One region of the Streptomyces sp. SudanB5_2050 genome, then DNA from elsewhere that is predicted to be linked to it. Evidence: riboswitches for the same ligand, from Rfam matches in the RefSeq annotation. Region 1 holds a riboswitch; each other region holds the start of a gene.
What was found. Region 1 has a riboswitch for thiamine pyrophosphate ahead of thiO (glycine oxidase ThiO). Riboswitches for the same ligand answer to the same signal wherever they lie in the genome.
Positions count from the first base shown of each region.

Region 2: linked by a shared signal. The riboswitch ahead of thiC (phosphomethylpyrimidine synthase ThiC) and the one ahead of thiO (glycine oxidase ThiO) in region 1 are both predicted to bind thiamine pyrophosphate.
Region 3: linked by a shared signal. The riboswitch ahead of ACFZP7_RS25080 (thiamine ABC transporter substrate binding subunit) and the one ahead of thiO (glycine oxidase ThiO) in region 1 are both predicted to bind thiamine pyrophosphate.

Region 1 is NZ_OZ186760.1:2,275,872-2,278,127, forward strand. Features, by position in the region: gene ACFZP7_RS10150 (NAD(P)/FAD-dependent oxidoreductase) at 1-729, opposite strand, end outside; gene ACFZP7_RS10155 (hypothetical protein) at 762-1,112, opposite strand; TPP riboswitch at 1,165-1,276, shown strand; gene thiO (glycine oxidase ThiO) at 1,274-2,256, shown strand, end outside.
Region 2 is NZ_OZ186760.1:3,901,338-3,903,593, forward strand. Features, by position in the region: gene thiC (phosphomethylpyrimidine synthase ThiC) at 1-960, opposite strand, end outside; TPP riboswitch at 953-1,142, opposite strand; gene ACFZP7_RS17385 (YibE/F family protein) at 1,214-2,256, shown strand, end outside.
Region 3 is NZ_OZ186760.1:5,594,383-5,596,638, forward strand. Features, by position in the region: gene rlmN (23S rRNA (adenine(2503)-C(2))-methyltransferase RlmN) at 1-743, shown strand, start outside; TPP riboswitch at 785-890, shown strand; gene ACFZP7_RS25080 (thiamine ABC transporter substrate binding subunit) at 969-2,054, shown strand; gene ACFZP7_RS25085 (ABC transporter permease) at 2,030-2,256, shown strand, end outside.

The DNA.
Region 1 (2,256 bases):
GTCGTCCAGGATCACCCGGCCGGGCTCCCCCGGGCCGTCGCCGGGCTCGACGCGCGTCACGCGCGTGTGCGTGCGCAGCACCGCGCCCGCCTCGGCGTACCACCGCGTCATCGGCGCGGCGACCTCGGCGGGCAGCGCGCCGGCCAGGGGACGGTCGGCGGCCTCCACCACGGTCACCGCGCAGCCCGCCTCCCGGGCGGCGGTGGCGAACTCGGCGCCGATCCAGCCGGCGCCGACGACCACGATGTCGTGCCGGCGGGCGAGCACCGGACGCAGCCGTTCGGCGTCGTCCAGGGTGCGCAGCAGGTGCACGCCGGGCACGTCCTCCGCACCGGGGAGCCGCAGCGGCTCGGCGCCGGTCGCGAGGACGAGGGAGTCGTACGGCACGGGCCCCGCCGACGTGTCGAGGGTGTGCGCGCCGGGCCGGACGCCCAGGGCCTCGCAGCCGAGTCGCAGGGTGATGTCCAGGGCCTCGAAGTCGACGTCGAAGGCGGAGCCCTCGGCGGTGCCGAGCAGGACGGCCTTGGACAGCGGGGGGCGGTCGTAGGGCTGGTGCGGCTCGGCGCCGATCAGCGTGACGGGGCCGGTGAAACCCCGTTCGCGCAGCGCCACCGCGGTCTGCACCCCCGCCATGCCCGCACCGACGACCACGACCCGGTGCCGGGCGTCCGCCTGCCGCTCCCGGGTCTGCTCCGGCGCCTGTTCCCGGTCCCGCGTCTGCTCACTCACCTGATCACCTTAGACACCTGACGGAAAGTCAGTCAGCGCTCGTGCGCCGTGACCTGCTCGACCACACTCGTCCCGCTGCCGCGCTGCGACTCCCACTCCCAGCTCTCCTCCAGGCGCACGCGCCCGTCCGGCAGCTCGACGACGGTCGCCGCGCAGTGCCCCGAGGAGGTGCCGCCGTCGGCCTTGAGCTGCACGTACCGGAAGTCCAGGCGGTCGCCCTCCCGGGTGCCGACCAGGTGGCCGCGGACCACGTCGCCGCCCGCGTACTCGGCCCACACGACGCCGTCCCTCTCGTGGTAGGCGAAGCGCGTGCGGGTGCCGACCTGGCCGGGCGCCTGGTCGGCGACGGGGGCGAGGACGAGACCGTCGAGTGAACGGGCCACGGGCGGAGGCTCCCTTACGAGTGCGAGGTGCTGCGGGCTAGGGTGGCCAACGTAAAGCACTCGCGGGAGCCCGGACGCACCGGGCTGAGAGGGAGGCTGGCGGCCTCCGACCGTACGAACCTGATCCGGGTCATGCCGGCGAAGGGAGGGGCTGGACGCCCATGTCGTCACCACCGCACACCTCGTCCCCCGCACCCGACGTGCTCGTCGTGGGCGGCGGGATCATCGGTCTGGTCACGGCGTGGCGGGCCGCGCAGCGCGGTCTCGCCACGGCCCTCGTGGACCCCGAGCCGGGCGGTGGCGCCGCCCGGGTGGCCGCCGGGATGCTGGCCGCCGTCACGGAACTGCACTACGGCGAGCAGACGCTGCTCGCGCTGAACCTCGCCTCGGCCCGCCGCTACCCGGAGTTCGCCGCCGAGCTGGCGGACGTCACGGGCCACGACCTCGGTTACCGCCGCTGCGGCACCCTCGCCGTCGCGCTGGACGCCGACGACCGCGCCCATCTGCGCGAACTGCACGCGCTCCAGCAGCGTTCGGGGCTGGAGTCCGAGTGGCTGTCGGGTCGTGAGTGCCGGCGCCTGGAGCCGATGCTCGCGCCGGGTGTGCGCGGCGGGCTCCGGGTGGACGGCGACCATCAGATCGACCCCCGGCGCCTGGCCGCGGCGCTGGTGACCGCCTGCGAGCGGGCGGGCGTCGTCGTGCACCGCGCGTGGGCCGACCGGCTCGCCCTCGGGCGGGGCGGCGGGCGGGCCACGGGGGTGGTCACCGCCGACGGCACCCTGCTGGAGGCCGGGCAGGTGGTGCTGGCCTGCGGCAGCCTGAGCGGGCGGCTCGCGGGTGTGCCCGAGGACGTGCTGCCGCCGGTGCGGCCGGTGAAGGGGCAGGTGCTGCGGCTGGCGATGCCGCGGACGCACGGGCCCCTGCTGCACCGGACGGTGCGCGCCGTGGTGCGCGGCAACCCGCTCTACCTGGTGCCCCGGGAGAGCGGTGAGCTGGTCGTCGGCGCCACCAGCGAGGAGCTGGGCTGGGACACGACGGTCACCGCGGGCGGCGTCTACGAGCTGCTGCGCGACGCCCACGAGCTGGTCCCCGGCATCACGGAGCTGCCCCTGACGGAGACCCGGGCGGGTCTGCGCCCCGGCTC
Region 2 (2,256 bases), 1.6 Mb from region 1:
ACCGCGCGAGACGATGCCCGTCTTGCGGTTCGCGGTCAGCGGTACGTACGCCAGACGCACCCCGGCGTGGACCGTCATGTAGTCCACACCCTGCTCGGCCTGCTCGATGACCGTGTCCTTGTAGATCTCCCAGGTCAGCTCCTCGGCCCGGCCGTCGACTTTTTCCAGTGCCTGGTAGAGCGGCACCGTGCCGATGGGGACGGGGGAGTTGCGCAGCACCCACTCGCGCGTGGTGTGGATGTTGCGGCCGGTGGACAGATCCATCACCGTGTCGGCGCCCCAGCGGGTCGCCCAGGTCATCTTCTCGACCTCCTCCTCGATGGAGGAGGTCACCGCCGAGTTGCCGATGTTGGCGTTGACCTTCACCAGGAACCGCTTGCCGATGATCATCGGCTCGATCTCCGGGTGGTTGACGTTGGCCGGCAGCACGGCACGGCCCGCCGCGATCTCCTCGCGGACCACCTCCGGCGCCACGTTCTCCCGGAGGGCGACGTACTCCATCTCCGGCGTGATCTCTCCGCGGCGCGCGTACGCGAGCTGCGTGACCGCGGTGCCGCCGCGCCCGCGGCGCGGCTGGCGGGGGCGGCCGGGGAAGACCGCGTCGAGATTGCGCAGGCCGCCACGCGGCGAGGTGTGCTTGATCCCGTCGTCCTCGGGGCGGACGGGACGGCCCGCGTACTCCTCGGTGTCGCCGCGGGCGATGATCCAGTTCTCCCGCAGCGGCGGCAGTCCCCGGCGGACGTCGGTGTCGACGTGCGGGTCGGTGTACGGGCCCGAGGTGTCGTACAGCGTGACCGACCGCCCGTTGGTGAGGTGCACCTGACGGACCGGCACGCGCAGGTCGGGGCGTGAGCCCTCGACGTACGCCTTGTGCCAGCCGATGGACTTCCCGACCTCAGCGGTCTCCTCCTGGGCGGAGTTCTGCGTGGAGGCAGGCGTGCGTGTGTCCTTGATGGTCATGAGACCTACTCCCTACGCCGGCATTACCCGGTAACAGGTTCGGCGGTCGACGCAGCGGCTTCCGTCTGCGAACGCTTCGTGGGGAACATCACTCGGCTTCGGTGATGTTTCCCGTGAAACATTGCTGGGACGGAGGTCAGCGCCCTCTCAGCCCGGTGCTCCGAGCTCCCGCGTGTACAAAGGTGCCTCCACGCTAGCGTCAATTCGGGCGCGGTGAACAGAGGGCCCCCCTGGTTCTTGCGATGATCGGCCGGTGACCACACCGCAGCAGCCCCCCTTCCCCCCGCACGATCCCCGCCGAGGAGCGGGCACCGGGCACGGCGACGGCCGTGAATCCGGCCCGGCCTCACCCGGTGCTCACGGCACGGGCGCCGGCGGTCACGGACACGCGCACGCGCACAGCCACGGCCCGGCGGCACCCGTCTCCCGCCATCTGCGGAAGGTCATCGCCGCGGTCCTCATCCCGTTCGCGGCGGCCGTGCTGGTCGGGCTCGCGGTGTTGTGGCCGGGCGGAGCCCCGCCGCACGAACGCACGGGGGTCGGTTTCGACCGGCAGACCCAACAGGGCACGGTCACCAAGGTGGTCGAGCTGAGCTGCCAGTCCGTCAACGCCTCCGGCGTACCGCCGACCGGCGACACGTCCACCGCCGAGGGCTCCTCCGCGGTGCAGCAGGCGAACGGCGAGTGCAAGCGGGCGACGATCCGGGTCGACAGCGGCAAGGACAAGGGCCGCACGTTCGACGAGATCGTGCAGCCGGACCAGTCACGGCAACTGAGCGAGGGGCAGAAGGTCGTCGTCGCCTACGAGCCCTCCGCACCCGAGGACCTGCAGTACTCGGTGACCGACATCAACCGCCGGGTCCCCATGGCGCTGCTCGCCGGCATCTTCGCCCTCGCGGTCGTGGTCGTCGGGCGGCTGCGGGGTCTCATGGCCCTGATCTCGCTGGCCGTCAGCTTCCTGCTGCTGAACTTCTTCATCCTGCCCGCCATCCTGCAGGGCTCCAACCCGCTGCTGGTGGCGGTGATCGGGTCCAGCGCCATCATGCTGATCGCGCTGTATCTGTGCCATGGTCTGTCGGCCCGCACATCGGTGGCCGTACTGGGCACGCTCATCTCCCTGGTGCTGATCGGCGTGCTCGGGTCGCTGTTCATCGGCTGGGCCGCGCTGACCGGCAACACGGACGACAACACCGGCCTCATCCACGGTCTGTATCCGACGATCGACATGAGCGGTCTGCTGCTGGCCGGAGTCATCATCGGTTCGCTCGGCGTGCTCGACGACGTGACCGTCACCCA
Region 3 (2,256 bases), 3.3 Mb from region 1:
GCATCAGCTCCCAGGCGGGCTGCGGCATGAACTGCCCGTTCTGCGCCACCGGCCAGGCCGGCCTGGACCGGAACCTGTCGACCGCCGAGATCGTGCACCAGATCGTGGACGGGATGCGGGCGCTCAGGGACGGCGAGGTCCCCGGTGGGCCGGCGCGGCTCAGCAACATCGTCTTCATGGGCATGGGCGAGCCCCTCGCCAACTACAACCGCGTCGTGGGGGCCATCCGCCGGCTCACCGACCCCGAGCCCGACGGGCTGGGGCTGTCGCAGCGCGGCATCACCGTCTCCACGGTCGGTCTGGTCCCGGCGATCCACCGCTTCTCCGACGAGGGCTTCAAGTGCCGTCTCGCCATCTCGCTGCACGCGCCCGACGACGAGCTGCGTGACACCCTCGTCCCCGTGAACACGCGGTGGAAGGTGCGCGAGGTGCTGGACGCGGGCTTCGAGTACGCCGCGAAGTCGGGGCGCCGGCTGTCCATCGAGTACGCCCTGATCCGTGACATCAACGACCAGGCCTGGCGCGGTGACCGGCTGGGGCGGCTGCTCAAGGGCAGGCCGGTGCACGTCAACCTGATCCCGCTCAACCCGACGCCCGGCTCCAAGTGGACCGCCTCGCGGCCCGAGGACGAGAAGGCCTTCGTGGAGGCGATCGCGGCGCACGGTGTGCCGGTGACCATCCGGGACACCCGTGGCCAGGAGATCGACGGGGCGTGCGGTCAGCTCGCCGCGAGCGAGCGGTAACCTGACCGGCGGAAGTACGACCTGACAGAAATCACATCTTCATATTCCGACAGGGGAGCGCCACAGCGCTGAGAGTGCGGCACCGGCCGCAGACCCTCCGAACCTGGCCCAGGTCATTCTGGGTAGGGAGATCGGTCACCACTCGAGCTGTTGCGCCCTGCCCGAGACCTCGCCAGGGGTTCCGGGCGGGGCCGCGTCTTCTCCTGGTCACCCAGGAGGAATCCAGTGAGCATCACCAAGAAGGTCACCGCCCTCGCCGTCGGGCTGGGCATGGCCGGCGGCCTCGCCGCGTGCGGATCGTCGTCCGACGGGGACGGCGGGGGGTCCGGCGGTTCCAAGAGCGTGACCCTCGTCAGCCACAACTCGTGGGCCGTCTCGAAGGACGTCATCGCCGCCTTCGAGAAGAGCTCCGGCTACAAGGTCCGGGTCCTGGAGGACGGCGACGCCGGGCAGGCCGTGAACAAGGCCGTCCTCACCAAGGACAACCCGCAGGGCGACGTCTTCTTCGGCGTCGACAACACGCTGCTGTCGCGGGCCCTGGACAACGGGCTGTTCCAGCCGTACGAGGCGAAGGGGCTCGACCGGGTCGACGCCGCGTACCGGACCGACACCGACCACCGGGTCACGCCCGTCGACACCGGCGACATCTGCGTCAACTACGACAAGGCGTACTTCAGCGAGCACAAGCTGACCCCGCCGGACTCCTTCGACGACCTGATCGAGCCCGAGTACAAGGACCTGCTCGTCACGGAGAACGCCGCCGGTTCCTCGCCCGGCCTCGGCTTCCTGCTCGGCACCGCGGCCGAGTACGGGGACGACGGCTGGCAGGACTACTGGAAGAAGCTGAAGGCCAACGGCGTCAAGGTCGTCGACAGCTGGGAGCAGGCGTACAACGAGGAGTTCTCCGGCTCGTCCGGTGGCAAGAAGGCCAAGGGCGACCGTCCGCTCGTCGTCTCCTACGCCTCCTCCCCGCCCGCCGAGGTGATCTACGCCGACCCGCAGCCGGTCACCGCGCCGACCGGTGTCGCCCAGGGCACCTGCTTCCGCCAGGTCGAGTACGCCGGTCTGCTGAGCAACGCCCGGAACCCCGAGGGAGGCAAGGCGCTCCTCGACTTCATGCTGAGCAAGCAGTTCCAGGAGGACCTGCCGCTCAACATGTTCGTGTATCCGGTGCGCGAGGACGCCGCGATCCCCGAGGCGTTCCGGAAGTTCGGGCCGCCGGCCGAGAAGCCGCGGACCATGGACCCGGCCGAGATCGCAGACAACCGCGACCAGTGGGTCAAGTCGTGGACCTCGCTCGTCGTGAGGTGAAGCGGGTGGAACGGGTGAGGAACGTGCGCGGGAGCGCGGCGCGGCTCGGGCTGATGGCCGTGCCCGTCGCGTTCTTCGCGGCGTTCTTCGCCTACCCCGTCGCCGCGATCGTCGCGCGTGGACTGAAGGTCGACGGGGCCTGGCGGCTCGGGCGGATCGGGGAGGTGCTGGGGCAGTCCGACGTCCGGCAGGTGCTGTGGTT